DNA from 2 places in the Clostridium fermenticellae genome. Region 2 is predicted to be linked to the other one. Evidence: riboswitches for the same ligand, from Rfam matches in the RefSeq annotation. Region 2 holds a riboswitch; the other holds the start of a gene.
The links. Region 2 has a riboswitch for ZMP and ZTP ahead of D4Z93_RS09555 (folate family ECF transporter S component). Riboswitches for the same ligand answer to the same signal wherever they lie in the genome.

Region 1: linked by a shared signal. The riboswitch ahead of pflB (formate C-acetyltransferase) and the one ahead of D4Z93_RS09555 (folate family ECF transporter S component) in region 2 are both predicted to bind ZMP and ZTP.

Annotation. Positions count from the first base shown of each region.
Region 1 covers NZ_CP032416.1:2,211,207-2,221,676, forward strand. The annotation lists gene D4Z93_RS13510 (transposase) at 53-1,306, shown strand; gene D4Z93_RS10295 (hypothetical protein) at 1,670-2,902, shown strand; ZMP/ZTP riboswitch at 3,372-3,449, shown strand; gene pflB (formate C-acetyltransferase) at 3,563-5,794, shown strand; gene pflA (pyruvate formate-lyase-activating protein) at 5,821-6,543, shown strand; gene D4Z93_RS10310 (RrF2 family transcriptional regulator) at 6,598-7,011, opposite strand; gene D4Z93_RS10315 (insulinase family protein) at 7,073-10,138, opposite strand; gene truA (tRNA pseudouridine(38-40) synthase TruA) at 10,261-10,470, opposite strand, start outside.
Region 2 covers NZ_CP032416.1:2,038,283-2,048,752, reverse strand. The annotation lists gene D4Z93_RS09570 (arsenite methyltransferase) at 1-245, shown strand, start outside; partial or broken gene D4Z93_RS13495 (arsenic resistance protein) at 390-645, shown strand; tRNA gene D4Z93_RS09560 (tRNA-Leu) at 2,127-2,213, opposite strand; gene D4Z93_RS09555 (folate family ECF transporter S component) at 2,403-3,005, opposite strand; THF riboswitch at 3,068-3,187, opposite strand; ZMP/ZTP riboswitch at 3,279-3,355, opposite strand; gene D4Z93_RS09550 (methyl-accepting chemotaxis protein) at 3,558-5,555, shown strand; gene D4Z93_RS09545 (amidase domain-containing protein) at 5,579-6,097, opposite strand; gene nadC (carboxylating nicotinate-nucleotide diphosphorylase) at 6,256-7,083, opposite strand; gene D4Z93_RS09535 (L-aspartate oxidase) at 7,090-8,658, opposite strand; gene nadA (quinolinate synthase NadA) at 8,683-9,597, opposite strand; gene D4Z93_RS09525 (iron-sulfur cluster assembly scaffold protein) at 9,938-10,470, shown strand, end outside.

The DNA of each region.
Region 1 (10,470 bases), 170 kb from region 2:
TCCTTTTTATAATGGTTTTGCTAAAAACTAAAAATAAAAGGATGCTGATAAAATGAGTAAAAGTTATTTGAAACAGCTACTCACTTATATTAACAGGGTATATGATATAGGTGAAAAAATCAATAGTTTAAAAAATAAAATAATAAAATCTCCAGCAAAAGTTTCAACAATAGCTTTCGTAGTATTATTTGGATTCATGCTTCAAATAAGAAGTTTCAATAGATTAGAACATTGGATTGAAAAGAATAAATTTAAAAAGGTATTACCTAAAAATACTAAAATGCTACGCATTGACGCCGTTAGGCGTTTCTTGAATGATTTTGATCTTGATGGCTTAAAAAATATCAACAAGCACATAATAAAAACTACTGCGAAGAATAAAGTATTTAGAAATGGTACTATAGATGGTTTAAAGGTAGCTGCCATAGATGGTGTAGAACTATTTGACAGTATTAAAAAATCTTGTAACAACTGCCTTACAAGGGTTGATAAAAATGGTATAACGCATCATTTTCACAGATCAGTAGTTTGTGCAATGGTTGGTTGTGATCCACATATTGTTTTAGATCAGGAAATGCTTGAACCCCAAAAAGATAGTTCAGGTAAAGATGAAGGAGAAATTACTGCCGGCAAACGTTTAATTAAAAAGCTGTATAAAAAATATCATCACTTTGCGGATATCATTGTAGCTGATGCTTTGTATTGTAATGCTACATGGATAAAAGAAGTACTCTCTATAGGAATGAATGCTGTAGTTAGAGTAAAAGATGAACGTCTTCACATTGTAAAAGACGCATTAGCTTTATTTAAATGCCGTGAGGCAGATAAGAACTGGATTGTAAGAAAAAATACAAATATCTACACAAAGATTAAGGCATGGGAAGATGATAATTTTGAAATGTCTGATAAGGATATAAAAGTAAGGTTCTTGAGGTTTGTGGAAGAAATTCATACTGGAGACAGAATAGAGATTAAAGAAGGATGGATCATAACAACAGATAAATTTACATCAGTAGAAAGCCTGTGGAAGATAATGCATAAAAGATGGGACATTGAAAATAATATATTTCATCAACTGAAGACGGAATGGCATTTAGATCACTGTTTTCTTCATAGCCCTACGGGCGTAGAAACAGTTTTAATGTTTATAATAATAGCATTTAATTTAATGCAGTTATACTTTTTTAGGTGTATAAGGGGTTTTAGAGAAAAGAATATGCTTCAAATGGATATTATTGAAGATATAAAAGATGAAAGATTTACTATAGAAAATAATTGGAATAACCCTATATTTGGAAAGACATAATTCAAAATTAAAACTGGAAATTGATTATATAAATTTATCGGGGTAAAGAGGTATTATAATTATTTTTTCGACCTAACGGTCTCCGGGCTTACCAGCCCTTTAAATAAATGTAATTGGATACAATTCCAGTAAAAACAAAATTTTTACTGGAATTTAGGTGCTAAATCTCTGCAAAATCATATGATATATTTGAATGTAAAAACTCATATGATATAATAAAGATAGTATACTATTTAATCTTATCAAATTTTTCTTATTCTATTATGGAGTTTAGGGCTCTACATTCTATAATCTAAAATATTCTAAAAAATTATAATTCTGTATACAATTTATAAATATTTATTTGAAAGGAAGGACTTGATTATGAAAATTAATTTAGGCATTGGATTTGTTACCGGGCGTAAAAGCTTTAAAAGTCTGGTAAAAACGTATATCGAAAGTTTAAATGAGTCTCAAATTAGTTGTGAAAAGGTTAATGTAAATTTATTTGTCAATTTTGATCTTGGGTATACAAAGACAAACATAAATGACTATATTATAACTGACAAAAATGTCCTTGATATAGTCAACTCAATATGTTATATAGACAAGTACAAAATATCAGAAGAAATTAATTACCTGACCGAACATAATATAGTAACATTAGATGAGGCTAATCTTATATTTGGCGAAGGATATGCAATGAAAAGAAATACAATTTTATACTTTGCTATAAAGTATAAGATGGACTGTTTAATTTTTATTGACGATGACGAATATCCTGTAGCTCCTATAGAAATAAATAATGAGTTAGTTTGGAAAGGACAAGATATATTATCAGCACATATAAATAGTATAAAAAACTCAAATATAACCTATGGTTATCAGTGTGGATATATTTCTCCGATCCCAGTTATAAAATTCACCAGCAGCTTTACAGAAAATGATTTTAAAATATTTATAAAATCAATTAGCAATGATATAATAAATTGGAATTCTATTAAAGAAAAGATGATCAATGGAGGAATTACATATGCTGATCCTAAAGTTATAAATAAAAATTCAACAGAAAACGTTAAAGCAATAAATGGAATGAAATTTATTTCCGGTTCAAATTTATGTTTCAATCTAAAAGAATTAGATAAGCTATATCCTTTTTATAATCCACCAGGCGCTAGAGGTGAAGATACATTTATGAGTACTTGCCTAAGTAAATGCACTGTAAAGAAAGTACCCTATTATACTTTTCATGATGGTTTTTCTAAATACCAGCATATACTAAAAGGTATACTGCCAAATAAATTGCACGCTGTCATCCCAAATACAGATAGTATTGCAACAAGATTTTTACTTGCTTCCATTGGCTGGATAAGATACAAGCCTCTTTTACTTTATATTACAAATAGGGAAAACTATCAAATTACTATAGACATAATACGAAAAAATCTTTATGAAGTTGTTCCTAAAATTTGCCATTACTTTAAGGACAAACGATTTTTAAACATACTTTCTGAACTTAATTTATATGCATCTAATGTAAAAAAGCATTATGAAGATTTTCAAAAAACAAAATCAGCATGGATAAAAGTGAAAAATTTTGCATCCAAATTTCAGTAAGATAATTTTTTTAATAAAATTGAAATATAAAAATCTTTATATAAAATAATTTATAAGTTATCTGTTATACTGAAGTGCCTCCTTGCCTTCAGTAACAGTACCTATACATATCATATTTTGTACATCATCAATAAGTATCCTGTTATTACTCATTTTTTTGTGATATCTTAAAAAAGTATAGAGGTTTAAAATTTATAGAAATTGAGTCAAGATATGGAAATCATATCACAATAATTTTATAAATAAAATCTTGAATATTTCAAATATTAATTTACATTGTCTCTACATTTACTCAAAAACCTATTTTATTCTAGATTTTTATTCAATTTTAACATATCATGATCTATCTCTGCTCCAGTTGAAAAGTAAAAATTATTATACATTTTTTCATTATATCATAATTTAAAACTATGTATTGACATTGGTTTTAAATTATGATATTTTTAGCTTGTACTTAAAATTGAATTTTAAAAAGTCGTATAACCGGCGGAAGTGGAATAACCACAGGGAGTACGATTTTTAGCAGCCGACCGCCTGGGCAATAGTAGCCCGGGCGGTCTTTTTGTTTAATATATTAAACAACATTTTGAAATATGCATATTCAAATTTTATAAATCATGTTAGTAAAAAATATCTATAGTTTTAAGGGAGGATGCTTTTATGAAAAAAGAATGGAATGATTTTAATCAAGGAATTTGGTCAGAATCTGTCAATGTCCAAAATTTTATACAGAAGAATTATACACCATATACTGGAGATGAAAATTTCCTGGTACCTGCTTCATCCAAAACTAAAGGTCTATGGCAAAAGTGTGAAAACCTAATACTAGAGGAAATAAAAAAAGGTGGAGTATTCGATGTAGATACAAAAACAGTATCAGGTATAGACAACTTTGCCCCTGGATATATAGATAAAAAAAATGAAACTATATTGGGTCTTCAAACAGATGCACCTTTAAAAAGAATGGTAAATCCATTTGGAGGCATAAGAATGGCAAAACAAGCTCTTGATGCTTATGGATACAAAATCGACAAAGAAATGGAAGAAATATTCTCAAACTATAGAAAAACTCACAATGAAGGTGTATTTGATGCTTACACAGAAGAAATGAGAATAGCAAGACATGTGGGACTATTAACAGGCCTTCCCGATGCATATGGAAGGGGCAGAATCATAGGTGACTTTAGAAGAATAGCACTATATGGAATAGACTTCTTAATTGAGGAAAAGCAAAGAGATTTAAAAACATTAAAGGGAGAAATGCTCGAAGATTTAATAAGACAAAGAGAAGAAGTTTCTGAACAAATTAAAGCTTTAAAGAAAATCAAAAGCATGGCACAAAAATATGGCATTGATATCTCAGACCCAGCATCTAATGCAAGAGAAGCTGTCCAATTTACTTATCTAGGATACCTCGCAGGCATAAAAGAAAATAATGGAGCAGCCATGTCCCTTGGAAGAGTTTCAACATTTCTAGATGTCTACATTGAGAAAGATCTAAAGCTTGGAATAATAACTGAAAGTGAGGCACAGGAGTTAATTGACCAATTCGTAATAAAATTAAGGCTTGAAAGACACCTTAGAACTCCTGAATACAATGAACTATTTGCCGGAGATCCAAACTGGGTTACTGAAGCAATAGGTGGTATGGGGATAGATGGCAGAACTTTAGTTACAAAAACCTCTTTTAGATTTCTTCACACCCTTACAAATTTAGGACCGGCTCCAGAACCAAATATGACAGTGCTTTGGGCACAAAATCTGCCTAAAACCTTTAAAAGTTATTGTTCAAAAATGTCAATAAAAACTGATGCAATTCAGTATGAAAACGACGATATAATGAGACCAATTTACGGTGACGATTATGGAATAGCCTGTTGTGTATCTGCAATGCAGATAGGCAAACAAATGCAGTTTTTCGGTGCAAGATCTAATCTCGCCAAGTCATTACTATACGCAATAAATGCCGGAATTGATGAGAAAAAATTTGAAAAAGTAGTTCCTCACATAAAGAAATTAGATGGAGAATTTTTAAACTACAGAGAAGTTAAAGATAACTACTTCAAAGTGCTGAAATATGTTGCAAATCTCTATGTAAATACTCTTAACGTAATCCATTATATGCATGACAAATATGCATATGAAGCAGGACTCATGGCTCTGCATGATACAGACGTACACAGATTTCTTGCATGCGGCGTAGCAGGGCTTTCAGTTGCAGCAGATTCACTAAGTGCAATAAAATATGCAAAAGTAAAACCTATAAGAAATGAAGATGGAATTGCAATTGACTTTGAAGTTCAGGGAGACTTTCCTAAGTATGGAAATGATGATGACAGAGTAGACGATATAGCTGTTGAAATAGTAAGCAAATTTATAGATGAACTTAGAAAGAATAAAACATACAGAAATGCAGAGCATACTCTTTCTGCCCTTACAATTACATCAAATGTAATGTATGGTAAAAAGACAGGAACAACACCTGATGGCAGAAAAGATGGAGAACCTTTTGCTCCAGGTGCTAATCCAATGCATGGAAGAGATAAAAATGGAGCCCTTGCATCATTAAATTCCGTGGCAAAAATACCATATCGATCAATATGTCAGGATGGTGTATCCAATACTTTTTCCATAGTACCAGCTGCACTTGGAAAAGATAAAGAAAACAGAATAAATAATCTTTCAGCTATCTTAGATGGATATTTTTATAAGGGTGCCCATCACCTAAATGTCAATGTAATGAATAAGGAAACATTATTAGATGCAGTAGAAAATCCAGAAAAGTATCCAACGCTTACAATAAGAGTTTCAGGTTATGCTGTTCACTTTATAAAATTAACAAAAGAGCAGCAGCTTGAAGTAATACACAGAACCTTCCACGAGAGAATTTAATTTATAATTATTTGGGAGGATTTTATATGGGAAATATTCATTCTATAGAAACAATGGGATTAGTTGATGGACCTGGAATACGCGTGGTTGTATTTTTTCAGGGCTGCAGTATTAGGTGTGCTTTCTGCCATAACCCTGAAACCTGGCAACTAAATTCAGGAACTCAAATGACCGCACATAGTCTTTTAAAAAAGATTGAAAGATTTAAAGTTTATTTTGAAAAATCTGACGGTGGAGTAACCTGCTCTGGCGGTGAACCTCTCATGCAGCCTGAATTTTTAATTGAATTTTTAAAATTGTGTAAAGCATCTAATATACACACAGCGATTGATACAGCTGGCTTTGGTATTGGAATGTATGACGAGATTTTAAAGTATACAGATCTTGTTTTACTTGACATAAAAAGTACAGATGATGATGGCTACAGGACTTTAACCGGAAGAAATAGTAATGAATTCTTAAGCTTTGCAGACGCATTAAACAACTCAAATTCCAAAATATGGTTAAGACATGTTATACTACCTGGCATAACAGACAGCTATGAATGTATGGATAAGCTATTATGCTTCATAAAAGAACACATTGATTTGTCTAAAGTTCAAAAATTTGAAATTCTGCCCTATCATACACTTGGACTTAACAAATACAAAAATTTAAACATCAGTTATAAACTTGAGGGAGTAGAAAACATGGATAAAGAAGCCTCACTTGAATTTGAAAAGTATGTAATCTCAAAACTAAATATCTAAAAAATATCATCCACCTTAAGAAACTTTAGGTGGATGTTTTACGGATTTTTGCATCTAACATATTCCATTTTTTATATCTTCAAAATTAATATTTCCAAGTCTTTCTTTGAGTTCATTATTTACTTTTTCCAAAACCAAATGAAGTTCACATGTTTTAGATCTATTAGCCGAACAATATTCTGGATCAAAGACACATCTGTTTAAACTAATGGATCCATCTATTGATTCTATGACATCTTTAACTGAAATATTTTTTGGCAATTTTTTTAATGAATAACCACCATTTTTTCCTCTATATGATATTATTATTTCTGAAGCTATAAGTTTTCTCAGAAGTTTTAATAAAAATCTTAACGGAATTTTTTCACTATCTGAAATTTTAGATGCATCTGCCCTATTCCCATATCCGAGCTTTGTCAAGTACAATACAACTCTTAATGCATAGTCTGCTTCCTGTGTTATTCTCATATATTTTCTCCTCACATATGGTTGCAAAAGTATACCTTATGAGTATACTTTTTATAATATATTACCATTCATCGTTTTTGTCAACGGAAAAATCAGGCAATCTCTTCACCTCATTGAACTTGCTATTACTTTCAATTATTTTAGAACTTTCACCTACAGCGCATATATAATTTTGTTCTAATATCTTATCTATAACATCTGCAAACTCCATTATATCTTCCTTTTTAGTGGATATTAATTCATCTCTCTGTTTTTGAAGATCTGCTTGACTTACTCCTTTTAAATATAATTCATCTGCCACAATTCCATCTCCTGCAGGTCCTATAACTGAACTTGCCGAGTTATATCTGTTGTCAATATTTGAAGCCGCACTTATTATATAATTATTCATCTGCCTGTCACTTACATTAAATTTTCTTAAGTAATTCGGTATTTTATCAAAAACATCCAGAGTTTCATTTAAATTAGGATCTCTATATGAATAAAATAATATTGTACCATTATTCATACTCGATGCAGCTCCATAAGCTCCTCCTTTAATTCTTATATTATCCCAGAGATAACTATTTATTATGTTCTGCAGTACCTCATATTTACCATTTTGCATACACTGGGATTTCTGAAGTTCACCACCCTTAAATACATATTGAACTTTTGAAGGTATAATAATTCCTTCGTTTATTGTTGAATTATTAAATTTATATTTATATGTCGGTAATTTTCTATCTGAAAATATAGATAAAATTCCATAGAATTTATGCTGTGAAAAACTTTTATAGTCATCATCATCTCCGATAAAACTTACTATCATTCCATCTTTATTAAATATCTCTTCTTTAACCTCTTTAAGATTATTAACAATTTCATCACTTTTACTCTCAAAGTTTTTATCCAGGTCACATATAAAAGGATAAATACCATAATTATTATAATTTTTATATTTACCATACTCAGACATATAGGATTGTACCTTTAGAGCCCCAACTGTGTCTCCAGAATATAACATCGATTCCTCAATACTAAGTTTTATATTTTTTATTACTTCTCTCAATCTATATTTGTCATTCAAATTAGAATTTAATACAATTTCTTTTAACAAATTAAGTGATGATGATAAATTATCTTTTGTTGTTGATACTTGTGCAGAGAATTTAGGTGAGTATGAATTATTATCTCCATTTTTAGGAATACAATTGATGTAGAATTCCATATTACCATTTATCATATTTTGCTCCTCTAATTTTTCCGCTGAATAATTATTTGTGCCTATATTCCCCAGGATATTTTTCAATAAACATATATATCCAAGTTTATCCTGAGGAACTGTAGTCGTATCAAAATACATGGTTATAATATCAACACCATTTGTATCTATTGGATGTTCTAAAATTTTAACTTCTGCATCATCTTTTTCAATAGTTTTATATTCTTTAACCTTTTTATTTATATCTGAAAGTGATAATGAAGGTATAGTTTTTAATTTATTACTAGATACCGGTGCTTCCTGCCACTTTCTCAATTTTTTTGTGTCATTTATCAGGTTCTTTAATTGACTTTCAGACATAGATTCCTTATATTTAGCTAATTTCTCTTTAAGCTCAATCTGATTTTTTTCCTCAAGTTCAGGTTCTGGTACAAGCAATACAAGTGATGAATGATTATTATCAAGCATATACTTTTTTATAAGATTTTGAACATTACTTTTTGCATATTCATAGCTGGCATTAACATTTAAATATTTTGTCGGCTCTCCTCCATATATCCAACTCATCATAATTAAGTTATTATACTGCAGTTCATAATTTCCCTGCATAACAGATCCAATATATTTTTCTCTCTTCTCAACTGCATCTAACAGATTTTTATCTATTCCATCTCTCACTATTGTTTGAAGTGTAGTTTCAACAACCTTTTTAAATTTATCCTTTTGATTTTTATTAATACCCTGGGCAGTTATACTTAAAACCGGCTGAACACTATCTGCATCAAATTTAACCGACACATTTTCACCAAATCCATTTTCTTTTAATGCTTTTGTAATTGGTGAAGATGGCAAACCACCTAAAAGTTCAGCAATATAATCAAATGAATTAATCAGTTTATCATCTGTAACCTTCCCAATTACATAATTTAAAGTTAAGTAAGTTTTATTTTTAGTATCTGTTCCACTTTGGGCAGGATATGGCACTTCCTTTTGTACCATTTCAGTGAAAGGTTTTTGAAGCTGGATTTCCGTATTTACTTGTTTTTTAGGTATTTTATTTAAATAATTATCACCTATAAATTTTAACTTATTTTCAATATCCATCTTGCCGTATAAATAAAAATAACTGTTTGATGGACAATAATTATTTCTATAGGTATTTATAAGTTCATTGTAAGTCAAATCAGGTATATTATCTGGTACACCCCCAGAATCATATTTATATGATGTATCTGGAAACAGTGATTTTTCAATTTCCTTATTCAAGATCCATTTAGGAGAGGAGTATTCACCTTTCATTTCATTATATACTATTCCATTGTACTTTAATTCATCCTGCAGGGAATTCAATTCAAGTCGTATGCCTTCCTGTTTAAATATCCTATTATCTTTTAATACATTTGGATAAAATACAGAATTCAAATACACACTAATTAAATTTTGAAAGTCTTTATCATTTTTACTGGATACAGGGTAACTTGTAACATTATCTGTTGTATATGCATTTAAATATGTGCTCATTGATTGCTTCATAAGTTGATTAATAAGACCTTTAACAGGATATTTCCTTGAGCCCTCTAAAACAGAATGTTCTATTACATGATTTACTCCGGTGTTATCCTTTGCAGGTGTACGAAAGTTTATACACATCATCTTATTTTCACTATCATTTTCCAGATATATCAGATTAGCACCACTTTTAGTATGTTTGTAAACATAAACAGTAGACTTTATATCAGGTATAAATTTTCTAGAAACTAATTTAAATCCACCAAGAGATTTATTATTTGAAGCTAAAGATGTTATTAATTCTGAATCAATTCCTAATGCTCTGGCATTGTTTAACGTCTGTGATGTAACTGCCTGCGACACAAACACTAAAAGAGTTATCAATACTGTCGTATATTTTAATTTTCTATACATTTGACTCTCCCTCTTTACTCTCTAAAAATTTAGAGCACTTCATAAATTATGAAGTGCTTTAAATAATTAATAATATTATGTGTCTATTTGGATAAATTAATTCTTAGATTTAAATATAATTTTTAATATTGAACACTTTTTAAACATAATCCCTTAGGTGGTGCTATTGGAATTGTCTGATCTCTTTGTTTTCTGTCCAATATTAATTCTACATCATAAGAAGTTATATTATGAAGTCCTGCTTCTATAAGAACTCCTGTAATTATTCTGACCATATTTAATAAAAATGCATTTCCATTTATCTCTATTAAAATCAATCCATTATCTTCGCT
Region 2 (10,470 bases):
TATCAGATGTTGTTGCTACAGCTAAAGTACCGGAAAATATAAAACAGGATTGGGCTATGATATCTGGTTGTATGGGAGGAGCTGAATACGTTGATGATTTAAAAAATATGTTGGAGAAGGTAGGATTTAAAGATATACGAATGATACCTAAAGATAACAGTAGACAAATTATTAAATCATGGGCACCAAATACAAACATTGAGGACTATGTAGCTTCTTTTATAATTGAAGCTGAAAAAGAATAGAAATGTATGGATATCACCCTCTAGAATAAGAATTAAGGAATTTAACTAAATTAGTAGATTTGTAAGATTGGAAAAATAAAAGTCATCAGATAATGGATAGCTTTTATTTTTTACAATGATATAAGATAAATTTATCTTAATCCTTTATCTTTCTTTATAAGCCATAAGTCAAGCAATAGATTATCACAGAACAGTAACTCTTTCTTTCACTGCAGCTAGTAATAATTTTGAACTTGCCATAGCTGTTGCTATTGCAGTATTTGGAATTGAATCAAAAGAGGCGTTTACTGCAGTCATAGTTCCACTTATTGAGGTGCCAGTAATGATAGCCCTTGTTAATATAACTTTGGCATGGGGCAGAAAATATTTTAACTATAAAAAGAACACAGAAATTGAATAATTAAAGTAAATATTAATAAGGTCAGCTTGTGCTGGCCTTTTTTTAATTTAATAAATTATATAATAACGGTTAATAAATATAAGAAATAGTTATAGTAGAAATTTTTGCTTTTATAGTATATGAAAAGATAATTATATCATGGAGCATCCAATGTTAAACCTATTAGATATAAAACAATACTCAGTTCAGAATATTTGTGAATTATAAAGTAATCCGTATATGAACAATAGGGCTAAGAAAGCCTATTAACTACTTCCTATCTATCACATCATCATGTAAAAGAAATACACCACAAAATTTTAAATGTCAAAGTGTTCATTCTTCGCAGCTCTGCTGCATTGACATTTAAAAAAGGATGCGGTTTATGTAGTGATGAATTTTGAATTGAGGTTGATATAGTAATTTCCAGCAGCTTTGTTCATGTCCTGATAAGGGCTTGAATAAAGTGGATTCCCCTGGGGTTGTATACCCTAAAGGGCTGCGGTGGACGTTTATGAAAATTTATTAATAACATAAACTTTGAGCGTAGAAGTAAGACCCAAGAGGAATACCACGCAGTTTCATGCAAACAGGCACTTTTTTTAGATTTAATACAGAAGCACTTTAAACTATAAACATAAAAAATATAGAGATGTTAAGCAGTTGTGATATATATAGAATCAGTATGATTATTATAGTATATGATAATGATGTTTATATTTTAGGGATAAAAATAAATAGAATAAATAAGCAAAATATGTATTCAAAAATATACATTAAATTATTGAAGTAAAAGTAAGTGCATGAATGTTTTGTATTGAAGGGTGAAGTAATAAGAGAAATACCTAATAATCTATGTGGAGAAATTCTTGGAGAGATGAGAAACTTACTATTTTTTTACTTTGAACTAGCTATTTTTTTGAACGTAAGGAGTGCAGCTTAGGACCCTAAAGGAATACTTAAGGCTTGCAGAGCTGCAGCGCGAGTGGAGAGAAAAATAGTAGCTTGTTCAAAGTTTCTTTGCGACCAGAGAGAGCCTATTATAAGACCCGCAGAGATTTGCTACCTGTGTTTGGGGTGGAGCAGCCCAATATATTTAATCGACTATATAGTAGCTTTTATTCTGAGTGAGCGAAGAGTTAAAGCTACTATATGGTTTCATTTTGATTAATATCTAATAATGTATTATTTAAAGCTGGAATAAGAATTAATTGGAAAGCTCACTCTAAAAGATTTGAAGTAAAAAAGTATTTTGCGATATAGAAAGTGACAAGTTAGTTCTAATATATAGCGTGGCTCATAGGCTTATGGAAACTGTGAATTTTTGAAACTAAAAGATATAAAAATAATAGCTCCTAAGAATTTGAAACACGAGAAATTTTATTTTTTATATTATTTAATGCTTATAAGGCCTAATTTGTATGTTAGCAAAATGTTAGCAAATGCATGAAAAAGACTCTTTGGATTATTCATCCAAAGAGCCTTTAACCGTTGATATAACTTGGTGCCGAAGGCGGGACTTGAACCCGCATGTTGTTACCAACGACGGATTTTGAGTCCGTTGCGTCTGCCAATTCCACCACTTCGGCAAGGAACGTATATATAATATCATATGAGTTTAAGTTAGTCAAGCAGAAATTAATAACCCCAGAGGTTTAGCTTAGAAGTTTAACAAGGCTCAAAGCAGCTGCCACAATTTCATCAAGTCATAGAGAAAATTTCAAGGTCTTCTTTGCTTAAAAAGGTTCTTCCTTCGAAACCATATAGAAACGAAAAGATTAAACCAGCGGTATGTATTTATTTTTTTGCTCTGGAATGATGCCTTGATGCGCAAGGACAGGAAGGAAGATCTGCAGCAGTACAATAAGCATTATTACTTCAATTGGGAGCATGATTGTATTCTTTATCAGACTCTTTATAAAAAAGTAGTAATATCCTTTTCCAAATAGCATACTGCTCCAAATACATCCTAATCCGACGTGAATGCCAAAATCAATGATAAACTTGCAAAGAAATACCCGTAATACTGAAATTTTGCACCTGTAGAGAAATATCCCGTAAATAAAGAATTCAAGCATGGATGATAAAGTATACCCCGGGAAAAAAACAGTGGTAGGAATAAGCAAGTAGCCGATTAAATCATATGCCAATCCAGCGGATAAACCGATAACAGGGCCGAAAATCATAGATCCGAGAGCAAGCGCTAAAAAAACGGTGGTAATGCGAAGATTTATACCCACCGGGATATAAAGCGAGCTCAGGATTGTACTGAGAGCTATGGTCAATCCAGCGAAAACAAGTGAGCGCAGGTTTCGAAACTCGGAACAAGCTGCAATCCAGTATTTTGGCGTGAAGATTGAATAAGTGTTGCTTTTTAACATGTAAAAACCTCCTTGAATATGGCAAGATTCAATGCCACATAAAGGAGGAATTTCCTATATGCAGCAGCGGGATGCGATAATTGTACGGTAACTTTCGTATTGGTTTATGTTAACGAAATGTTTCCGTCCCGAGATCAACTCCCCGTTTCTCGGGCACATAACCCACAATTATCTACTCTGCCATTTTTATTATTTGTAATGTGATACGAAATCAAATGATAGCTGACGAAATTCCTTCTTCCTGTTATATAGTGTAAAAAAGCCAACTATCCAGGCGGTTGCCCAGACGGTCGGCTTTTTCTGTCATACTCCCTTGTGGTACTCCACATCCGTCAGTCATATGACTTCTAGGATAAATAATAAGCGTTTTGTAACCTTTTGTCAAGGAAGCTGGAATAACTTCATCAAATCTATTTATAATTTTCTAATATTTAATATGCTTTATTATTTAATATTAGATATTTTTATAAAATTGCTAAAATATGTTGATTTGTGTAAATTTATGATTTATTATAATGGTATATTAAGAAATAACAGGGGGAGTAAATTAAAATGGATTTTAAAAATTCTAAATTAAATAGTATTCGTACTAAATTAGTCATAAGTTTAATACTAATTTGTGTAATCCCATTACTAATATCCGGATTTATATCATACTCTAAGTCAAAATCAATACTTAATCAGAAATTAATACTTACAACTACCCAAACAATTGATGAAATAGATGATGGTTTGTCCAATTACTTAGATATTTTTTCAAAATTAGTTTCCATATCGGCTGCAAATCCCGGTATTATAAATTATGATACTAGTAATGACAATGATGCCTTGTCTTATGCATTAAAAAATATGAAAGAAAGCGACAAAGATACTTTTCAAGTTTATTACGGAACTGCCTCTCACAAATTTGGATCATATCCTTATGCACACCCAGATGGATTTGATGCAACTACACGAGACTGGTATAAAGACGCATTAAAAAATAAAGGTAAAGTTATTATAAGTCCGCCATACATAGATGCTGCAACAAAAAATAATATAATTACGCTTTCACAGACGGTAGAAAAAGATGGACAGGTTGTAGGTGTTCTGGCACTAGACTGTTCTCTAAAAACGTTATCGCAAGAAATTTCATCAAAAAAAGTTGGCAATTCAGGATCTGTTTTTCTTGTTGATTCTACGGGTAAAGCAATAGCCAGTCCAGAAAAAAATCTTATTAATACTAATATATCCTCAAAATTGACTTTCTGGAGTAAGGCAAAATCAGAGGACAGCGGATTTGTCAATTATACTTATAATGGCGTAAAAAAGTTTGGAGCATTTACAACAAATAAATTAACCGGGTGGAAAGTAATCGCCACTTTAAATGATAGTGAACTTTCCAAAGATACAAAGTCCATATTGCAGATAACTTTATTAATGATATTAATAATGGCACTGGCTGCAGCAGCTTTATCTTTTACATTAAGTAAAGGTATATCTGATAATATAAATAACTTTAAAAAAGCATTCTCCAAAGCTTCAAAGGGAGATTTGACAGTATCAGTAACTGCTTCAACAAAAGATGAATTTAAAGATCTGTCTGAATCATTTAATACTATGCTTAAAAATGTATCTGATCTTATGAACAATGTCACAAAATCTTCAGAAACAGTATTGCAAACTTCTTTAAGCCTGGCAAATATGTCCGGCGAAGTAACCTCATCTGTAACTGAAGTATCAAAAGCTATAGAAGAAGTTTCTATGGGTGCAACTAAGCAGGCGGAGAATGCCCAGACAGGTGCAGCTGAAATGAATTCACTGTCAAATAAACTGGATGAGATAAGTAATAATTCAAACGAAATTGATAAAATTTCAAGGGATACCAAAGAACTTGGATCAACAGGTCTTTCTATGATAGACACTTTGATAGAAAAATCCAATGGAACCAAAGAATCCACTAATGCAGTCAATAAAGTAATTTTTGATATGAACGAAAGTGCTAAACAAATAAATGTTATATCAGAAACGATAACTGATATAACGGAACAAACGAATTTATTATCTCTGAATGCGGGTATAGAATCTGCACGTGCCGGTGAAGCAGGAAAAGGATTTGCTGTAGTAGCAGAAGAAATAAGAGTTCTTGCCGAGCAGTCTCAAAACTCTGCAAAGGAAATAAAGGATATTATAGCAGCTATACAGAAAAAATCTGAAACAGCTGTAGATGCCATTAATTCAACTGAAATAGCGGTAAATGAACAGTATAAGGCAGTAAATAAAACCCAGGAGATATTTAATGAGATACTTAAATCAATTGAAATAATGATAGGTAGAGTTGATTCTGTAAAGAAATCCATTATTGATGTGAATGATAATAAACAATCTACATTAGCTGAAATTGAAGATATCTCATCCATATCTGAAGAAACAGCCTCGGCTTCCGAAGAAGTTACTGCATCCAGCGAAGAAATATCTGCAACTATGCAGGAATTTACAAGACATTCGGAGCAGCTTAAAACTTTAGCAGAGGAACTTAAAGATGAGATAAGTCAATTTAAAATTAATTAACTCTTATATATTGTATACGGTATCTAAAGAATAATTTTTATAAAAAATGTTTCCACTGCCCACTTTTTCATATAAGGGATATTTAAAACGTTTGGTGTATGCTGGGCTATAAGCGGAATACCATAATCGTCAAAAGAAGTTATGATAGCAGAATGAGATATATTTCCTTGTGAATCTTTAAAAAATATTATATCACCAATCTCAAGGGTTTTGATATCAGAAACTTCTTTTCCTTTAATTCCATATAAATTTTTTACATAATTATTTTTTAGGTACCAATAAAGTGAATTTGCGACTGCCCATGAAACGGACCATTTGTCAAGTGAATTATTTTTGGAGTTTTTATTGTAATACCACCATTGATTATTACCGGAAAATATCATTGGAGCACCACCAGCATTTAAACACTGGGATGTAAAATTGGTACAATCACCTCCATTATCACCATATGGTATAAAGTATTTAAAATTGGGATTTGGAATTGCAGCGAAGTTAATAGCATAATTAACCGCTCTTTCCCTGGAATAGGATAAATGTTTCATATACTTATAATTTCTCCATAAAATTAATTACAGTATTATATTATGATTAATTTTATGAGAAGGTTAATCTTTAAAAGTTTGTCACTCCATGAATGACAGAAAGACATATATGCTATGTTAATCAATAAGTTTTTAATTAACATAGCACATTTTAGTGTCTAAAATTTTAAACTTATGTCAAGTGCATTTACAGAGTGGGTAAGAGCTCCAAGTGATATTATATCAACGCCGGTTGCGGCAATGTTTCTTATATTTTCTTCTGTAATATTTCCTGAAGCTTCTAAAATAAATTTCCCGTGAGCAAGTTTTACTGCTTCTTTCATAGTTTCAATATCCATATTATCAAGCATGATTACATCAACTTTAGTTTTCATTGCTTCTCTTAGCTGGTCTAAGTTTTCAACTTCGACTTCAACTTTAGTTGTAAAGCTAACTTTGTCATTTATTCTTTTAACAGCTTCAGTTATAGAACCAACTGCCTGTATATGGTTGTCCTTAATCATTACAAAATCAGATAAATTCAATCTGTGATTGTAACCTCCCCCAACTGTTACAGAATACTTATCTAACATTCTAAAACCAGGAAGAGTTTTTCGAGTGTCCACTATTTTAATATCATAATCCTTTACTAAATTTACAATTTTACTCGTTTTAGTTGCAATTCCAGACATCCTTTGAAGTATGTTCAAGGCAACTCTTTCTGCTTTTAATATTGATTTGGATGGCCCCTCTAATTCTGCAATAATGTTACCTTTTTGAATATTTAGACCATCGTTTATAAGTACTTTAAACTCTATGCTCTTATCTAAAGTTTCAAAAACACTTTTTGCAACATTAATTCCGGCAATTACACCAGATTCTTTTGCAATAAGTCTCCCCTTTGAAATTTCGTTACCAGAAAATAAAGTATCTGTGGTTATATCACCATAATTGATATCTTCCATAAGCGCATTTTTAATTAATTTATCTACTATCAAATAATTCAATCAACATCACCTCAAAACTAATTTGTTTTTAGAGTAGTCTTCAATGTAATTGCTTCCGAGCGAAGAATCAGATTCTAAAACAGCATCAATAATGTTTTTAGAAACCTCATACATATTATAAACTTCTACTCCTTCTACATTTCTAAAATTCATATTTTCAAGTTTAGATAGAACTTCTCTCACAACTCTTGATGCAAATTTAACATTTTCAACTGTTCTGACTATACCAACATTATTTTCCATAATTACTTTTAAATCGTTTTTTAACTTTAAAAGACTAAAATTTCCTTCTTCAAATTCAAAATTAATATTCCCACTAACGTGTTCATGTATATTTTTTATATCTTTAATTCTGTATTTAATATCATTGGCAATTTGTTTTCCAAATACAACAGCTTCCATTAGGGAGTTACTTGCAAGTCTGTTTGCTCCATGAACTCCAGTACAGGAACACTCTCCAACAGCATATAGATTTTTCATGCTTGTTCTTCCAAACAAGTCGACTTTAATTCCACCCATAAAATAATGCTGGGCAGGAGTCACGGGTATATAGTCCTTATAGATTTCTATATTATTATTTTCACACTCTGTATAAATTTTATTGAATCGATTTTTTAAAAAATTTTTATCATACATAGTTGCATCCAAATAAACATAATCTGAGTAGTTTTTTTTCATTTGATCACTGATAGCTCTTGCTACAATATCTCTAGGTGCAAGTTCCATCCTCTTGTCATACTCCTCCATAAATCTGCTGCCGGATTTATTTCTAAGTATGGCACCTTCGCCTCTTACTGCTTCAGATATGAGAAACATTTTTTTAAAATTATTTTCTTTAGAATATAAGGCAGTAGGGTGAAATTGAATGTACTCCATATCAGCTAAATTTACATCTGCTCTTATTGCCATTGCAATTCCATCACCTGTAAGTATGTCTGCATTTGTAGTTTTTGAAAATAATTGACCTATTCCACCTGATGCGATAATGCAGCATTTTGATTTTAGATAGATGAGTTTATCATTGTAAAATGCAGTTATTCCGGTATAAATATTTTTGCTGTCTACAATATCTAAAGCAAATATATTTGACATTATCACTATATTTGGAGCAATTTTAGCTCTTTTTATCAAAATCTCCATTATGCCTTTTCCAGTAGAATCACCATGTACGTGCAAGATTCTAGGGATAGAATGATTTCCTTCAAATGATCTGTAAAAATTGCCATTTTCATCTTTATCAAAATTAACTCCAAGATCTATAAGACTGTCTATAGCATCGCTAGATTCATACACAAGTGTGTTTACTGCATCGATATTATTTACATAGCAGCCTGCATTCATAGTATCATCTACATGCAGCTTTCTGTTATCATCATCTATGCTTGCTGCTATTCCTCCTTGGGCAAGATATGAGTCACAATCATATATGTTCTTTTTACTTAGAATAGCTATTTTTAAATTTTTGGGAAGCATCAAAGCTGTATAGATGCCACCTATTCCTGCTCCAATTATAACTACATCAAAATTTTTGGTGTCACAGAAATCATTGTAATTTATTAGATATCTTCTCTTCACTTTATACCACCAACCATCATTAATTTATCTAATCTCAAGCATTTTCTCAAGAGAGTTAAGCGCTTTTAATCTAATTTCCTCGGGAACAAATATTTCATGTTCCGTATTTAAAAGAGAACTATGAACTTCTTTAAGTGTAGTCATTTTCATGTTCTGACATACAAGTTTTGAACTTAATAAATGAAATTTCTTTTTAGGGTTATCATTTTTCATTTTGTGCAGCACTCCCATTTCAGTACCTATGATAAATTCACTATTTTGGGAATTTTTTGCATAGTTAATTATCTGTGATGTACTTCCTACAAAGTCAGCATTGTCTCTTATTACTTTTGAAACTTCAGGGTGCACCAACATTTCAGCTTTAGGATGATCGCTTTTTGCTTTTTTGACATCTCCTATGGTTATCCTGGCATGAGTTATACAGTGACCTCCTTCCCATGGTATGATTTCCTTATCTGTAACTTTTTCAGCTATGAAACTTGCGAGATTTTCGTCTGGCACAAATAGTATCTTATTTTTATTTATACTTTCTATAACTTTAACTGCGTTGGAAGAAGTACAGCATATATCACTTATAGCTTTAACCTCAGTTGAAGAATTTATATAACATACTACGGCCGCATCAGGGTACTTTTGCTTTTCCATAATTAGCTCGTCTTTATCTATACACTCCGCTAAAGGACATCCTGCATATTTTGAAGGCAGTAAAACTCTTTTGTTTGGAGAAAGTATTTTTGCACTTTCTGCCATAAATTTAACACCACAAAATACAATAACTTCATTATCCATTTTTGCAGCAGCACGGCTAAGTGTAAAAGAGTCACCTACAATGTCTGCTATATCCTGAACTTCGGGTACTTGATAATTATGTGCTAATATACAAGCATTTTTTTCTTTCTTTAACCTATTTATTTCATTTACTAAAATGTTATTATCCATATTACACCTCTAAATTAAAATTACATATTTTTAATGTATATACACAAGTATATACTAAAATGCAAGCCTTAACAATATCGAAAATATGTACTTACAATTTTCATTCATTATTCTAGCAAGTATTATATTCTAATGCTGCAATTGTCCTTTTAAAAAGTTTTATTTTAATATGTCAAAATGTATTGTTATATATACTTATGTTTGTTAAAATGTAAGTAATAAGAGGATGTTCTTATAGTGGGACTAAAAATATCCCAGCGGGTTAAAATAATCCCATGAAGATTACAAATTACTTTATTTTTATAGTTAATAATTAAATGATCAGAAGGGAGAATAAAGTATGATTTATTCGGCAGAAGTTGAAAGAATGTGTTGTGTAGCTAAGGGACCAGACCATGGACCGGCTCCAATTCCAGAAGAAGGAAAATGGGTACAAGCTAAAGAAATAAAGGATATCTCAGGTTTGACTCATGGTATAGGTTGGTGTGCTCCACAGCAGGGTGCATGCAAATTAACTTTAAATGTTAAAGATGGTATCATACAAGAGGCTCTAGTTGAAACAATAGGATGTTCGGGAATGACTCACTCGGCAGCTATGGCATCAGAAATATTACCGGGGAAAACAATATTGGAAGCATTAAACACAGACCTGGTTTGTGATGCAATAAATACAGCTATGAGAGAGTTATTTTTACAGATAGTATATGGCAGAACTCAAACAGCTTTTTCAGAAGGTGGACTTCCAATAGGTGCTGGACTTGAGGATTTAGGAAAGGGACTCAGAAGCCAGATTGGTACTATGTATGGAACAAAAGCTAAGGGAACAAGATATCTTGAGATGACAGAAGGTTATGTTACTAAAATTGCCTTAGA